DNA from 2 places in the Wujia sp. genome. Region 1 is predicted to be linked to the other one. Evidence: riboswitches for the same ligand, from Rfam matches in the RefSeq annotation. Region 1 holds a riboswitch; the other holds the start of a gene.

Region 1 (8,515 bases):
CAGATTCAGATGATGATGGATCTGAAATCGACCGTCCTTACTGCGACATCTTCGTATGCATTGCTTCTGGCGGAGGAAATCAATAAAAGAGGAATCCGCGATCAACTGTATCTGAAGAAAGGTATTTTTGGTTCCGAGCGTTGGAGTGAGAAGATGCGGGAATACATTAAAAGGGAGCTTGGAGTTTCTCTTTATGATATCTATGGTCTGACGGAGATTTATGGACCGGGCATCGGAATCAGCTGTGATGAAGATGCGGGTATGCATTACTGGGATGATTACGTATATATTGAGATTGTTGATCCGAAGACACTTCAGCCGGTACCGGACGGAGAAGAAGGAGAGATTGTTATAACAACACTTGTCAAGGAAGGCGCACCGCTTCTGCGATTCCGGACACATGATATCTCCAGAATTATTCCGGGCGAATGTGCATGTGGTAACAAATATCCGCGTCTTGATATAATTAAGGGACGTAGTGATGATATGTTCAAGGTACATGGTGTCAATATGTTCCCAAGTCAGGTGGAGGAGATTCTCGGCATGGTCGATGGTGTATCGAGCGAGTACAACATTAACATCGCGCATGATGAGGCACACAACCGAGACATCATCATGGTGACTGTTGAGGCGGAAGGCCGTGTGGACTTCGAGCAGACAGGTCAGACGATTAAAAATCTGTTCAAGTCGAAGATGAGTGTTACACCGAAGATCAATGTTGTGCCGGTTGGAACATTACCGCGAACAGAGAAGAAGGCGAAGCGTGTGATCGATCACCGTGAGGTGTAGGAAAAGGAGGTCCACAGATGCGAAACATTTTAATTGTAGTAGATATGCAGAAAGACTTTGTAACAGGTGCACTTGCGTCAGTGGAAGCACAGGCGATTCTGCCGGAGGTGAAGGCGAAAATAAGAGAGTATGATCGTGCTGGTAAGGAGATCATTTTCACGCGGGATACACATGGAGAAGATTATATGCAGACGAACGAGGGAAAGCATCTGCCGGTTCCACATTGTATCAAAGGGACGGATGGATGGCAGATCTGTGCGGAGCTTACCGATGGAATCACTTCGGAATATAAGGCCGTTGACAAGCCGACATTCGGGTTTTTAGGTTGGAAGGATGTCCTTGCGAGTGAGACTGCGGATGGTTCGGATCTGGATATTGAAATGATTGGAGTCTGCACGGACATCTGTGTCGTGTCGAACGCCCTTATACTGAAAGCCATGTATCCGGAAGCCACGGTGCGCGTGGATGCAGGCTGTTGTGCAGGTGTGACACCGGAAGCACATGCGGCAGCACTTGTGACGATGCGTTCCTGTCAGGTGGACATAATCGATAAATAAGGAACAAGAGATGGATAGTGGGGAGAAATGTAATTATTTACAAACATCCCCCACTATTCTCTGAGAAGGGCAGGGCAACCTGCGTGATGTAGTCTTCTGTATGGTCTTTGCGGTTTGGAGGCCCTTCGAGATAGATACAGTGGAATCCGCCGGTTGCCTGAATTTTATTTTCCTGTACATATGCCAGCAGGGCGTCGATCGCGGTATTGATTCCTTCGTAAGCACCACGATAGTAGATGCACAAGGCAGACGTTTCCGCAAACTCCATCCGCTCTTCTCCCACAAAATCTTCCGAGACAGGGATGCAGCATAGCAGATCGAGTTCCTTGCAGGAGGAACCTATACGTATAGTAAACATGCGGCTTTTCAGGGACATTTTTCCTGTCCTGGCAGCGGCAATATAGGTATCCCGCAATTTGATGGCGGCGTCCTTCGCATCTGTACACTGGTATCTGCGGCAGAAACACACCTGCCTGGGCAGGCGGACGCGGTGCACGCTTAAGTCTCCCGGTTTTGCCGCGCGCAATTGAAGCAGATGGATGTTGCGGTCCAAGGTTGCCCGCAGATCCATGAGGCGGTCAAGATAGCGGTCAAGGTTTTCTGTATCATAGTAATATTCTCTGATTTCCGCCAGCGAAAGTCCCAGTGTCTGCAACGAGCGGATGGCGCGAATCTGTGTCATATTATCCGCAGTATAATAGCGGTAGCCGCTTGCTTCATCTTTTACCGCAGGTGTCAGCAACCCCATCTCTTCATAGACAAGGATGGCCTTTCGTGTCACTCCCAGAATCTTGGCGATCTCGCCGATTTTAAATAAATCCTCACTTTGTTTTCTCATAGAAATTCTCCTGATAAAATCGGTATTTTTTTTGATGATGCGAATCTCTGTCTAAATATAATCCGAATAATCAATCCCATACAATCAAGTCTTTTCTGCAGATAACGCGAATTATTCGCGATTTCTGTCTGGAAAAATCAAATTTCCCATTGACTTGTCCCTTAGGGTACGATTTAAAATCATCATAGCAGAATGTTCATAAGTTTACAAGAGGAGGAAAACTCTCAGAAAAAGAATAATTCCTAGTTTGGATGGCAGGGCTGCAGATCGGTGGTCTGTGGGCCTGCCGGATGTAAGAAATATAAAATGCAATTGCACATGGATTATTACCGGATATTTAAAGATTCATAAAATTTGGTGTAAGAATCTAGTAATATTGTACAATTGTAATTAATAATAGTATGTGTTACTATTTCGATAGTATAAGCAAATATGTGGCAAAACAATCGAAAGATTGCGACGCAAAGCTATAGGGCCTGTAAGATGGCAGCCAGTTGCACGGACGTATAACGTAACGTTTATTTCAGAAGCATTGTATTGCCATATAGGGTAGGTATAATGCTTTTTTTTGATAAGGGTAGGATGTACATGGACAAAAGAGATGAGTACAAGCAGACAATAATGAATATGGAGGCGGTGCTTGCAAAGGTGTTGACGCTGGATCATTCGATGTCAGAGCAGCAGTTAGATATGCAGATTCCGCAGTTACTTGAGGAGATTGGAGAATATACGCAGTCAGATCGTGTGTATATTTTCGATTGGGCATCTCTGGATCATAGGGGCTATCGAAACACGTTTGAGTGGTGCAAAGAGGGAGTACATTCCTTGCAGAAACGGCTGCAGAAGCTCTCTGTGCAGATGATACCATGCTGGCAAAAACGGTTTGAACAGGGAGACGGTGTACTGATTGCCAGCATAGATGATGTGCAGAATGAGATGCCGTTTGAGTATGAATTTCTGCAGATGAGAGGTGTTCATACAGCGATTGCAGTACCGATTATGTCGCAGAATCGTTTGAATGGTTTTCTGGGACTGGATAATCCGGAAACAGAATTCGGGCAACTTACAACTATGCTGTTACGCGATGCAGGAACGCATATTAGTTATATTCGCGAACATCATAGAACCACGCAGAAAGAGCACGGACAGATGAAGCTTTTGGCACAGGCGTTTGAGGAGGCACACAAAGCGCATGTTGCGAAATCGGAGTTTTTATCCCGTATGTCGCATGATATCCGTATGCCGTTAAATGATATCATAGGGATGATGGATATAGGCGAGCGGAGTTATGAAGATGTAGAGCTCATGAGAGCAAACCGTGTGAAGACAACGACGGAAACGAATTATCTGATGAAGCTGCTTGGAGATGCACTGGAGATGTGTAAGCTGCAGGACGGCTCAGCTGTGCTGGTGCAGGAAGAATTTTATATGGCAGATGTCATTGCAGAGATGATAGCATTTGCACAGGCGCGGGGAGAAGGAAAGAAAATAACGATTGTGGCGGATATTGCAGAAAATATCAGATATTCCCGCGTGTATGGAAGCCCGATACATGTGCGGCAAATGCTGGAAAAAATACTTACAAATGCGATTCAGTATAACCGTTATGAGGGTATGGTAAAGTTCAAAGTCCGCATCGCGATGCAGAATGTGGCTCGTGTTGTGTATGAATTCACAATTGAAGATAATGGAGTTGGGATGGAGCCCGAGTTTATTGACCATATCTTTGAACCGTTTGTGCAGGAAGCAATGGATGTGCGTAGCAGTTATCAGGGAACCGGACTTGGCATGGCGATAACGAAGAGTATTCTTGACCTTATGGATGGGAATATCCGCGTGGAAAGCAGAAAAAATGTCGGAAGCACATTTACTGTCACGATTCCTTTTGAGAAGGTCACACGTGATGAGTTTGAAGGAAATATGCAGAGAGAAACAGTGCAGTCGAATGTAACAAATATGCGGATTCTTCTTGCGGAAGATAATGACATAAACCGGGATGTTGTGAAATTCATTTTGGAAGATGCAGGAGCGAAGGTGCATGCAGTTTCAGATGGGTATCAGGCAGTGGAGGCATATCTTGGCGCACCGGAGAATACCTATGATGTGATCCTGATGGATGTCATGATGCCGAATATTGATGGATTGGAAGCTACGCGGATTATCCGTGGGCAGAAACGTGCAGATGCGCGCACGATAGGGATTGTGGCACTTAGTGTAAATGTATTTGCAGAAGACGCGCAACGAACCAGAGCTGCGGGAATGAGTGAGCAGCTTACAAAGCCGTTAAATACAGAGAAGATGCTGCGGACGATTGCGCGGTATCGCAGGTGCTGAATAAAAAGAACAGAGTATTGCTTTTTCGTTTGAGAAAGCAATACTTTTTTTACGTGTGAAATGTGATATAATCATTATAGTTGGATGTGTCTGTGCATGCAGACATGATACGAGAACTTCATGGAGCTGCATGCAACATGGAATAATGAGAGACAGGTTTTTTGGGAAGGAGTTGTTACTATGAATTTATATGAGACAGATGCAGAATTTATGGAGCGCTTTGAACGTTTTGCGTTTACGGAGATCGTAAATGAGAATGGAATCAAGCTGGATGACGAGACCAGGTATATGTCAATTCTGGCATCCCTGATTGGATGCCAGGGCGTAGATGCGTATAAGGTGATTGTGGCGAAGGCGTTGGACAGTGGTCTGTCACCGATGGTAATTAAGGAGATTGTGTATCAGTCTGTAGATTATCTTGGTATGGGCAGAGTCTGGCCATTTCTGGTTGCTACAAATGTCGTTATGGAAGCAAAGGGAATTGAACTTCCGCTTCTGGATTCGACAAGAGCCAAGCAGGGTCGCCTGGGCATGACGAAACAGGAGCGGTTGGAGAAGGCTGCTTCGGATGAGCCGGAGGCTGCCGGTGCAGGTGCGGAAGCTGCCGAGGAGGAGAAGTTTGCGGAGCAGACGGGAATCTTTGAGGAGCATATGAAGGAAGTCTGGAAGGACAGCCATATCAACAAATGGCTGAAGGAGAATTATTTCGGGGATGATTATCCGGGAAGCCGTCTGCCGCTTGCAAAACGGGAACTGGTAACGTTCTGTTTCTTGTTTGCACAGGGTGGCTGTGATATGCAGGTGGTTGCACATGCAAAGGGCAATATGAAAATCGGAAATGACAAGGAATTGTTGATGCGTGTGATCTCACAGAGCCTGCCATACATTGGATATCCGAGATGTTTAAATGCAGTGAATTGTGTCAATGAAGCCGAACGACAGATGAAGCAGGAGTAAGTGATGACAAAGCAGGGAAGATACAAGCAGAGTGGTGAACAATCTAAGAAGCATGTACATGTAAGTGAGAACGGACATACAGGAAATAAATCCGTCTGCCCGATCTCGAAGAAATGCGGTGGGTGCCAGTATATTGACAAGTCTTATGCGGAGCAATTAAAGATCAAGACCGATCAGGTGAAGAAGCTACTTGCTCCATATGGTTCCGTGGATGAAATTATCGGCATGAAAGAACCATATCATTACAGGAACAAGGTCAATGCGGCATTTCACCATAAGCGAAATGGCGAGATTCTGGCGGGTGTATATGAAGAAGGAACGCACCGGGTGCTGTCGGTGGATGATTGTAAGATCGAGAATCGTCTGGCACAGGAGATTGTGGAGACAATCCGAGGGTTGCTACCTTCCTTTAAGATTACTGTCTATAATGAAGATAGTGGGTATGGATTGCTGCGCCATGTGATGATCCGGACCGGACATGCGACCGGAGAAGTTATGGTTGTGCTTGTGACGGCGTCACCGATCTTCCCATCGAAGAAGAATTTTGCGAAGGCACTTGTCAAAGCGCATCCGCAGATCACGACGATCGTGCAGAATATCAATGACAAGGATACAAGTATGGTGCTTGGCGAGCGAAATCAAGTGTTGTACGGCAGAGGATTTATCGAAGACAAGCTGTGCGGGAAGACTTTCAAGATCTCGCCGACGAGCTTCTATCAGGTGAATCCGGTGCAGACTGAGTTCCTGTATAACAAGGCGATGGAATATGCAAACCTTACCGGCGAAGAGGTGGCCGTGGACGCGTACTGTGGAACCGGTACGATCGGAATCGTGGCAAGTGACCATGCGAAACAGGTGATCGGTGTCGAACTGAACAAGGCAGCCGCGAAGGATGCCATCACGAACGTGAAGCGTAACGATTGTAAGAATGTCCGGATCTATGATGGCGACGCGGGCAAGTTCATGGTTGGTATGGCAGAAGCCGGAACCGATGTGGATGTTGTATTCTTGGATCCGCCGCGCAGTGGCAGCACACCGGAGTTCTTTGATTCCGTCTGTAAGCTGGCACCGAAGCGGGTCGTGTATATCTCCTGCGGACCGGAAAGTCTGGCGCGGGATCTGAAATACCTGAAGAGCAAGCGGATGTATCGGGTGGAGAAGATCGCGCTTGTGGATTTGTTTCCGTGGACGGAACATTGTGAGGCAGTGTGCCTGATAAGTAGAGAAAGAAGTTCGTAGTTGGGGGAATAGAATTACATGAGAACAAATCACAAATTTCCATTTGCTATGACTAAGAAATCGTTGGTTGTATATATCGTTTTTACAGTACTTATGGGATTATTTCTGTTTTTTGGCAGAGGAGATGTGGTTGGAAAGTGTGCGGCATGTATTGTTTGTCCGATGCTCGTTGTATATTTAATCTATGCGTATTGTAAAGAAAGCAAAGCAGATATGAAAGCGCATGAGACGAAGGCGCAATATATGAATGGCGGCTATTTTGAAAGCCCTGAATGGCATGAGAAATATGTAGCCTATCTTAATGAGCACCCTTTTGAGAAACCTAAATATCAAAACATGAAACGGGATTTATTAAAAAGATTTCAAAGACGGGAATATCTTGTCAAAATGATATTACCATTGTTCCTAATATTTTGCACCTTGTGTCTTATTCCTTTAGGACGTTATTATATGGCTATCATTGGACTTTGCCTGTTCGGATTCTTGTTTTGGCTAGAGTTTTCATTGTATATAGGAATGCCGGTACGGAAGTGGTTGAAGGGCGATATTGATTATGAGGAGCTTGAAGCGTCGTATTTAAAAAGTCAAATGCTTTTCTATAAAACAAATGCATTAGCATTTGGAACTACACATTTACATGGATTTACAGAGAAAAAAATATATGCAATAGATTATCGGTTGGTGGAAGGAATATCAAGAAAAATAGTACGTCTTAAGAAGTATGAGGATGGAATTTATAATACGGAGGAGTATCAGCATTTTGCAGTTATTCATGTCAGACTGCCAAGAAGCGGAAACATTTACGATGTTGAGATCGAACTAAATGAATTTCAGGTTCAAATGGCAATTGATAAGTTATCCACTTGCAAAATTGGTGAAGATTTGATAGGAAATCTTTCTGTAAACGAGCATAAAGAAAATGAATAAAAAAAGAAACGAGTGAGCCACTTGAGTAAAAACTGTACGGTTGTAAAACTCATTTCTTGGATACATTTTATAACAGAATTAGATGATTTGTCAATCCGAGTATTTGAAAACTTGTCCGCCGGAATATCGGATGTTCCGCGCAAATGCACAGATGGAAGAGAAATCCGCAGACTGCCAACAAAAGAAGATTTGGAATAATTAGGAACAAAGTTATGACGAAATATTATTTGACAAAAATTATTTATAATGGATTAACTTATTTTTTTATATGGTATAGCAACGATGAAGATGGTTTCTTGCTTTTTAATCAACGGCTGTTAGTTTTTTCTAGTGTCGAAGAAGCAAATATATTTGCGGATAAGGAACATATTATTTTTGAAAAAGGAATAACAGTCTTTTATCTATCTAAAATTACCGAGTTAATAGATAATATAGAAATATCGCAAAATTGTCAAAGTTTAATAGATACATGGCATTTATTTAGTGATTTATCAAAATCACTAAATGAAGAATTTGTAGGAGATTATAATGATGAAGAAATTGTTGATATTTATAATAAGTTATTCTATGGAAGTAATTTGAAACTTCTAAAAAATGAAGAATATCATCCTAGTTTTAATGTTGATGAAAAAAATAAATGTTTGGAGATTTTTCAAAGTGGGTTATCAATACTAAACAAATATCTTAATTATGATTTTCGTAAATAAAGATATTATTTTGTTAAATAAAGAATATTGTGGTGACGTAGCTTTTGTCATGAAGAAGAGTCCCTCTGAAAATGAGAGATACGTTACAACCTGTACCTGTGGCACACCGAGACCAGAGAAGAAAATCGTAAAGAATTCTTGTACAGACGAAGAATAAAACAAGTGAC
Region 2 (8,515 bases), on a different contig from region 1:
TCAGAAAAAGAATTGGCTGACATTGCTATGATAGGAATGATTTCCGCATCTGTTCGTTTCAGTGCCCGGATTTTGCGGGTCGCATCTAATCCGTTTAACACCGGCATCATGATATCCATCAGAATTACATTGTAGTATCCCGGCACTGATTTTTCAAACATTTCTACCGCTTCCTGACCATTTACCGCACCTTCCACTGTCATTCCCTGATCTTCCAGAATAAATCTTGCAATTTCCATATTCAGTTCATTATCTTCTACCAGAAGTACCCGAAGTCCCTGCAAGGAAATCGTTTTGTAGTCCTGAACTGCATTGATATCGTTGTCAGTGCCTATCTTAAATGGTATCCGGACAGTTGCTGTAGTACCAACACCTTTTTCACTCTCCAGACAGATGGTTCCGTGCAGCCGGTCTGTCAGTTTTTTTGCGATTGCAAGTCCAAGACCGGTTCCTTCATATCTGGTACGGCTGCTTTCGTTTTCCTGAGAAAACAGTTCAAATGCATGTTCGGTAAACTCTTTGCTCATTCCAATTCCATGATCTTTGCAGACAAATTCACAAATCACATTCTTATCATCTAACTGCTCTTCGATGCAGTTCACAGATATGGTACTTCCAATGTGCGAAAATTTAATCGCATTATCGGCAAGAATTGATAAGATTCTCGCTGTATAAAGAGGGTTACCCACCAGATACTGATTGGTAAATGAGCTTTTTCCCCACTCAACGATATACTCTATCTGCTTTTCTTCTGCTTTGATCCAGGCTGCTTCATTTACTGTTCTTAACATATCTGTGATATCAAACGTCATATCCTGGTTGACGCTCTCACCAGATTGCAGCTTATTCATATCCAGAATGTCATTCACCATAGATAACAGGTATTTTGACAATTCTCTAATCTGCTTTCTACATTTTTCCTGCATCTGCAGATCATCTGGAAATTCTTCCGCCATATCGAGCAGACCTATGATCCCATTCATCGGAGTGCGGATATCATGGCTCATATTCGACAGAAAACGGGTCTTCAACGCAGTTTCATGCTTGGCTTCTGCCGCCCTTAAGGCAAGCCGCTGTTCCTTTCTTTTTTCATCATTGATCGATCTGACTGCACACAGGACATGGGTTACACGTCCGTGCTCATCTCTTTTCTTCACGATCAGGCGGGTTCTGTGCCAGTCTCCATTCACTGTACGATATTCCATGGATATGGATTCCTTGTCCTGTAAGCGTTCTGCCATTGTTGAAACATCACAGAATAACAGAAAAGCCTCCAAATACTCTTCTGCGACTATCTGCTCACAATTATGGCGGAGTGTCTTACTCATCTCCCCTTTAAGCTTTGCCGTTGCCGGAAAGTTTTCTTCTCCGGATACAACCTCATAATAGTCAGCTTCGAGGTCAATTCTGGAAATATAATTATAACTTTTACCGATTGCTGAAATAATCTCGTTTTTCAGCGTTGCATCTTCCAGAGCCTTTTTAAGTCTGTCCTGAATCTGTTTTTCTTTCACCATGACTTCATCAATATGACGGATTCCCACAAGGATTATGAACTCCGAATCCTCTGTTTCACCATTAAGTTTCACTGCCTGTACTTCAAAATACTGTCGATCTCCCGCATTTGGAATACTCCTGTAATGAAATACGAATCTATCCATGCTGCAAAGCTGTTCTTTCAAATATTGATACGAAAAACATTTTTTGAATTCCGCTCTTTCGTCTTCCGGCACATACTCCTTAGCATACTGAGCCACATAGTCGTGAAACATTTCATACGTCTTCTGTTTTTCATTCAACATTTTAAGCGCATTTGTATTTTGTGCCAGTTTTAGTGTCTCAAACTTTCCGGAATTGAGATCCACAACATACACTGACGTAAAATCCATGCAGAGCTTTTCCATGATATATTTGCTGTATTCTAATTGTTTCAGAATTTTTTTCAATTCTTCACCGTCTTTCTCAATTTCATTCACACAAGATTATTTCATATTTTCAATTATCCTGTTTATTCAATACAGAAAGAATGATTTTTTCCATCTTCTCAATATTAATCGGTTTGGCAATGTGTCCATTCATGCCGGCGTCTAATGCTCTTTTTCTGTCTTCTGCAAAGGCATCTGCTGTCATGGCAACGATCGGGATCTCTGCCTTCTTGTTGTCATTTAAATGCCGGATACACCGGGCTGTCTGATAACCATCCATATTTGGCATCTGGATATCCATAAGTATCAGATCATATGTTCCGTATGGCATCTGCTCGATTCTGTTCACACACTGAATTCCATCTTCCACACGTTCGATAACAATACCTGTATCTTCCAGAACTGCCATCGCAATTTCTGCATTCAGATCATTATCCTCCGCCAGCAGAACATGCTTTCCACGCAGGGGTTCTACTATATCAGATACATCTGCTGTTTCTATCTCCTGGTTGTAATATTTCTTATCCGCTATTTTATGCATCAGCGTAACTGTAAATACGGTTCCTTTTCCCAGTTTGCTTTCCACTTCAAGACTGCCGCCCATCAGATCAACCATTTTCTTTACGATTGCCATTCCAAGACCGGTTCCTCCGACTTTTCCGGTCGTTGTATTATATTCACGGCTGAACGGTTCGAATAACGTTGGAAGATATTCCTCGCTCATGCCAATACCGGTATCCGCTACCTCGGATTTTATCTTTATATATCCTTCTTTTTCACATGGCAGTTCCTGTACAGTGATTGTTACATCTCCACCTCTCGGAGTGTATTTAATAGCATTACTGACAAGATTTACATATATTTCCCTTATTTTTGTACCATCACACAGGATATTTCTATGTGTAACCTGCATACTGCCGCTTAGATGAATTTCCTTTTCTTCCGCTTCCGACGAAAACGTACTTATGATTTCATCTACTACCTCGCCAACTCTCTCATAATTCTCATCTAGGTTCATCTTGCCGCTTTCAATCCGGGCCATATCCAGTACATTATTGATGATGGACAATAACAGTTTCCCGGATTGTTCAATTTTCTTCTGATAATCCAGTTGCTTTGGTTCTGTCAACAGTGATTTCATCAGCTGGTTATATCCCAGGATCACGTTCATCGGCGTCCGGATGTCGTGGGACATATTATTCAGGAATTCTGTTTTGGCTTTATTGGCATTTTCGGCAGCAGCATATGCTTTCTTCAGCTTTTCTTCCTGGTCACGCTCTTTTTTTATCAGACAGTCAATATTTCTTGTTCCGACTACAGCCATCCTTGTTCCATCTTTTTTCTTTACGTATGCCACTCTTACCTGATAATATTTAATCCCTGTTTCCGACTTAAACTCGTATGTCAAGGAATAATCCTCTTCCTGTGAACGCAGGGCTTCCAGACCCAGCTGCTTTTCAAATTTTCCGCTGGTGTTATCAGATACCATCGTCTTGGCATAAGAAGGAATTATTTTTGACCATCTCTTCCCACATTTTCTGCAAAAATCCGAAATAATCTTTCCACTCTCACCTAACTCGCGATAGGGAAACACCTGATCCTTGTCCAAATCTACTGCGAGAACAGAGAAATATACTTTTCCAAGACCTTCGAGAATCTCTCTTTGAAACTCTATCTCCTTCTCTTTTTTAATAATTTCATCTACAGAATAGAAACCAAGGATAATCTTAAAATGCTCTTCCTCATCGGATAGTCGTATTGCTCTTGCCAGGAAATGTGTGGAACCCGTCCCATTCGGTATGGTCTTATGATAAAGCTCTATATTGTCCTTTTCTTTTAATTCGTTCATAAGATGATCCGGCAAAAGTCTTTCCAGATACTCCGGGGCAGATTCTTTGATCAGAACATTTTCAAAAAAATATCGGACTCTCTCCGAATAGCAGTTACTCCCACAAACTAACTGCTGCTTTTCTTCAGGGGCATTGTGTATAAAGGTATCCCCTTTTACCACTTCAAATGTATCCTGCTTTAAATCACACAAAAGTACCGTTGTATAATCCATGGTCAAAGCTGATAAAACCCTGTTACGTTCGTTTAGAATCCGGTTGCTGTATTCCTGTTCTTTCTCTTTTTTCTCTTTTTCCTTCACAAAATCCGTAATATCTGTAATATTTCCCTGAAAAAAGGTCTGGTTCCCGGATTTCACCAATGTTGTGGCATCTGTGACCCAGTGATAGCCATCCTTTCCAAGCACCCGGTAAATCTGATCCTGCCCGGTAAATCCATTCCCGCATGTATCAAGAATCCGGATAGCATATTCTGCGCAAAGATTTCGGTCATCCGGATGCAGCATATTATCAAATTTATTATCGAATTCTGTCTTGATCTCTTCTCTGGTCCACCCGAGAATCGCAAGAAACCTGTTACTGATATATATAAATGGGTGACCCTCCTCCAGGGAACATCTGTGATAACCACCAGGCATTTGATCGATCGTCGCCTGCGACAGCATAGTTTGCTCTTCCAATTTCTTATGTCGTTCCACGAAAGATGTCATATCATAGCAGGCACTGATAATCGCCAGTTTTCCCTCCTCTGTCCGCATGACTTTTCCTTTATCAACCGTCCAGAACCATGATCCGTCTTTTCGTGACATACGATATGTGGTCTCATAAGTTAATCCCTCATAATACTCATCCCCGATATCCTTTAGAACCTGTCCTCTGTCATCAGGATGAATCGTATTAATAACTTTTCCGTCAATTGCTTCAACCAATTCTTCCACTGTATCGTAACCAAGCATCCGTGCCATCTCTTCATTGGCATAATAAACCGGAAACTCATCCTCACAATATCCACCGATTAGTCCGCTGGTTTCCCCCATGGACATAAAATCTGCAAGCAGCTCCTTTTGTACTTTGTCTGAGATTATTAACTGTTTCATATTTCTCCCCTTGTATCGGTTTTTATACTTCCTACCGCCTCTTCCAACGTCTTCTTATCAACCGGTTTGAAATACAAGCTTCATACCGGCTAACCCCAAATTACATACATTTTTCTTTCCTGCTAAACTTATTATGACTATTTCAACAAAAAAAGACACTCCCAAAAACAGACAGTGTACATAGTTTCATGCAACTGGCTGCCATTTTACAGGCCCTCTAGCTTTGCGTCACAGACTTTCGTCTGCTTTGCCCACAATTTTTTTATTATACTCTTCATATTTTTTAGTGTCTATGTTTTTTTGCATCATCGGCAAAAATTGAAAAAATATCTGCAAATCCATCAGAGAACCGTCAACTTTCCCTTAAAATTCATACTTTCTTAACTCACAATTCTTTATCCCAAATGCTGCAAATTCCTCGTTCGTCATATCACGGAAATACGACTCAATAATACGTGAAATTCCGTTATGTGCCACCAACAGGTACACCGTCCCTTCGCTTTCCGCTTCTTTCTTAATATCATCCAGCAGATTATAGATTCTCTGGGAAAGCTTCAACATGGACTCCCCACCACCATAACTGTTGACAAACTGCGCCTTGGCAACAGAAAATTCCGCACCATTTCGCGGGGTGGACTCATACCGTCCAAAATTCTGCTCCTTCAATCGCAGCTCTTCCTCTGCCGGAACGCCGGTCACTTCTGCGATATGCTTTGCGGTATCTGCCGCACGCACGAGCGGTGAATACAGAATCTTATCAATATGGATTCCTGCTGCCTTCATCCGTTCACCCAATTCTTTTGCCTGTGTATGTCCAAGTTCTGTAAGTGCAATATCCGTCGCGCCACAGATTTTATTCTCTACATTCCAGATTGTCTGTCCATGTCTTGTAAAATAGAAGTATGCCATCGTATCTGTTCCTCCTGTCTTTTCTACCAAGATACTACCATATCTAATCCTTAAATTCCACCGCATGTTTCCGCTTCCAGATCGGGAAGAGATTCCGCTGGCAGATATAATTCTCACGCTCTTTGATTCCAACCGCGTGAAAAAATGTCTTCCACATATCGGTATATTCATCCTCGTACTCCTCCGTCTTCCGAAGCGTCTCAAATTCCGCATCGGTCAGATAGCGCAGGTAATTCGTCCCATCCTTCGGATGTACACACGCGGTCTTCCTTGTATCATCAATGATCATCCAATGCTCCGATGGCATACGATCTGCAAAATGTCTGCCAACCAGCATGATCACATCGCTTTTCGGTTCCAGATGACTCACATAGACTTTCCCATTTAACGACTGAAACCGCGCAAATTCCCGGAAATGGTGGCTCTCATTCCCCACCTTCCGCCGTAGCTCCAATATCCGCATCACATGCGGGTTCGTATAATAATCAAGCACACGGCAGCCAGCGGCGAATCCTACCCGCAGGAAATTATAGATTACCTGCAATGCATCTTCCTCTGCGGAAAGCGTCGCATAATAGACATCCAGATACGCCTCATCCGAGATATCTCTCCGGATGGAACGGATCACCTTCTCTGCCTTTTTGGCATCGCCGTCCACATGAATGTACTCATCGAACATCGTCTGTTGAAATACCGGCTCTTTCTTCACTTGTATCTGATCATGACCGACCTGCAAGGCTTCCACCCATGCATCATAGATGCAGGTCATAATATCCTCCAGCCGGTCTTTACATGTATATATCTTCATAACTACAATCTACCCAATTCCGAAATCCGCCAGAGACATCTGCGTGAACGATTCATTCGCATGCTCTGCCCTCCATATATCCTTCTGGTCGACGCCGGTCAACTGCCTTGTGATATACCCTTCCTCGACCGGTGTGTGATACATCTGCCTGCCGTCGCAGGTAATGAAATATTGCGCCCGTTTCAACACGACACCCATCTTCTTCAAGGAAGCGAAATCCAGCCTGCCATAACGTCTTGCATATGTGATCCGCCCTGCCGATTTCGGTCCGATGCCCGGCACACGCAAGAGCATCGCATAGCTTGCCGTCTGCACTTCCACCGGAAATTGCTCCAGATGCCGCAGCGCCCAGTCACACTTCGGATCAACCAGTTCATTGAAATTCGGCTTCTCTTCCGATAACAATTCTCCCGCCTGGAATCCATAGAACCGGAGCAGCCAGTCCGCCTGATACAACCGGTGTTCCCGCAGGAGCGGTGGCGGTGTTCCAATCTGCGGCAATACTTTATCCTCATTCAGCGGAATATATGCCGAATAAAAGACTCGCTTCAAATCGAAGCCCTGATACAACTGCTGTGTCGTCTGCAGCAACGTATAATCGCTCTCGCCGGTTGCCCCGATAATCATCTGCGTGCTCTGCCCCGCCGGTGCAAACCGCCGCTTTAATTTCGACATATCAAGTGGTGCAAGCTGGTATGCGTTGTCCCATGTGAGAGCGCTATCCAGAACCGTTCCATTCATCTTCGCAGCCAAAGCCTCAATCGTAGATTGTGCCTGATCATGCATGGTCTCTCCATTCCCCGACCGACCGTTCCGCTCTTTTTCCTCTTTTAATTTTCCTGCATCCAGTTTTCCATTTGTAATACTATTTGATTCTACAACACCATCCTGTACAGCAGACCTGTTTCCATAAGCACTCGCAGACTCCCGAACCACTGCCCCATCCGCAGCGATTTTCCCTGCGTCCTTCTCCTTCATCAATCCATCTGCAAACTGCTTCTTTGACGCAGTCCCGAAGATACTCTGACTTAAGAACTGATTGCCCTTGCTCCGCTCCATGTGTGCGGATTTCCCGATTGCCATCCGATGGGACGCAATCGTGTTCCGCACCTTTCCCATCGGATCTAAGATTGTCTGCATCGTCTTATTCGGTGCCAGTGTCCGCAATCCTTCCTCTGTCGGCAGCTCCATATTCACGCTGATACGGTCTGCCAGATATCCCGCTGCCGCAAGCAGTTCATCCGATGCACCCGGAATCGTCTTCACATGGATGTATCCGTTAAAATGGTATTTCGTCCGAAGCAGAAGCAACGTCTCACACATCTTCTCCATCGTGTAGGTCGGGTTCTTCAGAACACCGGAGCTTAAGAACAGGCCTTCAATATAATTCCGCTTGTAAAACTCCACCGTGAGCTCGCAGATCTCCTGCGGCGTGAAGGTCGCGCGCTTCACATCATTGCTTGCGCGGTTGATGCAGTATTTGCAATCATAGACGCAGTGATTCGTCATCAATATCTTAAGCAGGGAGATACATCTGCCATCCGAAGCAAAGCTGTGGCAGATGCCGCAAGCTGCCGCATTGCCAAGTTCTCCTTTCTTCCCCCGGCGATCCGATCCGCTGGACGTGCACGCCACATCGTACTTGGCAGCATCCGCAAGAATCTGCAGCTTCTCCTGTGTTGTATATTCTTCTATGTAATTGTTCGTCATTTCTATACTCATAGTTTCATTATACGAACAAATGTTCTTGATTGCAAGGACTTTTGCAAACATTTGTTTGCATTTGTTCAAATTTATCTGAAAACAGCAAAACAGGCGATGCAGAAATTCCACTTCGCCTGTTTTTAGGATTACGCCACCACCCGTTTCTTAGCCGACACGATATTTGCCACAATAATATAGAACGCACCATATCCAGCCATCGCCAGC

Evidence for each region. A riboswitch is a leader RNA that binds a small molecule or an ion and turns the genes downstream of it on or off. The one in region 1 is predicted to bind cyclic di-GMP.
Region 2: linked by a shared signal. The riboswitch ahead of ACZQK9_RS04470 (ATP-binding protein) and the one ahead of ACZQK9_RS06795 (hybrid sensor histidine kinase/response regulator) in region 1 are both predicted to bind cyclic di-GMP.

Annotation. Positions count from the first base shown of each region.
Region 1 covers NZ_DBMFCD010000005.1:156,717-165,231, reverse strand. Annotated here, with positions in the region: gene ACZQK9_RS06810 (phenylacetate--CoA ligase family protein) at 1-789, shown strand, start outside; gene ACZQK9_RS06805 (cysteine hydrolase family protein) at 807-1,346, shown strand; gene ACZQK9_RS06800 (MerR family transcriptional regulator) at 1,384-2,184, opposite strand; cyclic di-GMP riboswitch class I at 2,611-2,686, shown strand; gene ACZQK9_RS06795 (hybrid sensor histidine kinase/response regulator) at 2,773-4,518, shown strand; gene ACZQK9_RS06790 (carboxymuconolactone decarboxylase family protein) at 4,699-5,475, shown strand; gene rlmD (23S rRNA (uracil(1939)-C(5))-methyltransferase RlmD) at 5,479-6,714, shown strand; gene ACZQK9_RS06780 (hypothetical protein) at 6,733-7,641, shown strand; gene ACZQK9_RS06775 (hypothetical protein) at 7,854-8,348, shown strand.
Region 2 covers NZ_DBMFCD010000003.1:83,575-92,089, forward strand. Annotated here, with positions in the region: gene ACZQK9_RS04465 (ATP-binding response regulator) at 1-1,889, opposite strand, end outside; gene ACZQK9_RS04470 (ATP-binding protein) at 1,996-4,869, opposite strand; cyclic di-GMP riboswitch class I at 5,056-5,131, opposite strand; gene ACZQK9_RS04475 (histidine phosphatase family protein) at 5,233-5,778, opposite strand; gene ACZQK9_RS04480 (TIGR03915 family putative DNA repair protein) at 5,822-6,586, opposite strand; gene ACZQK9_RS04485 (putative DNA modification/repair radical SAM protein) at 6,596-8,308, opposite strand; gene ACZQK9_RS04490 (ABC transporter permease) at 8,437-8,515, opposite strand, start outside.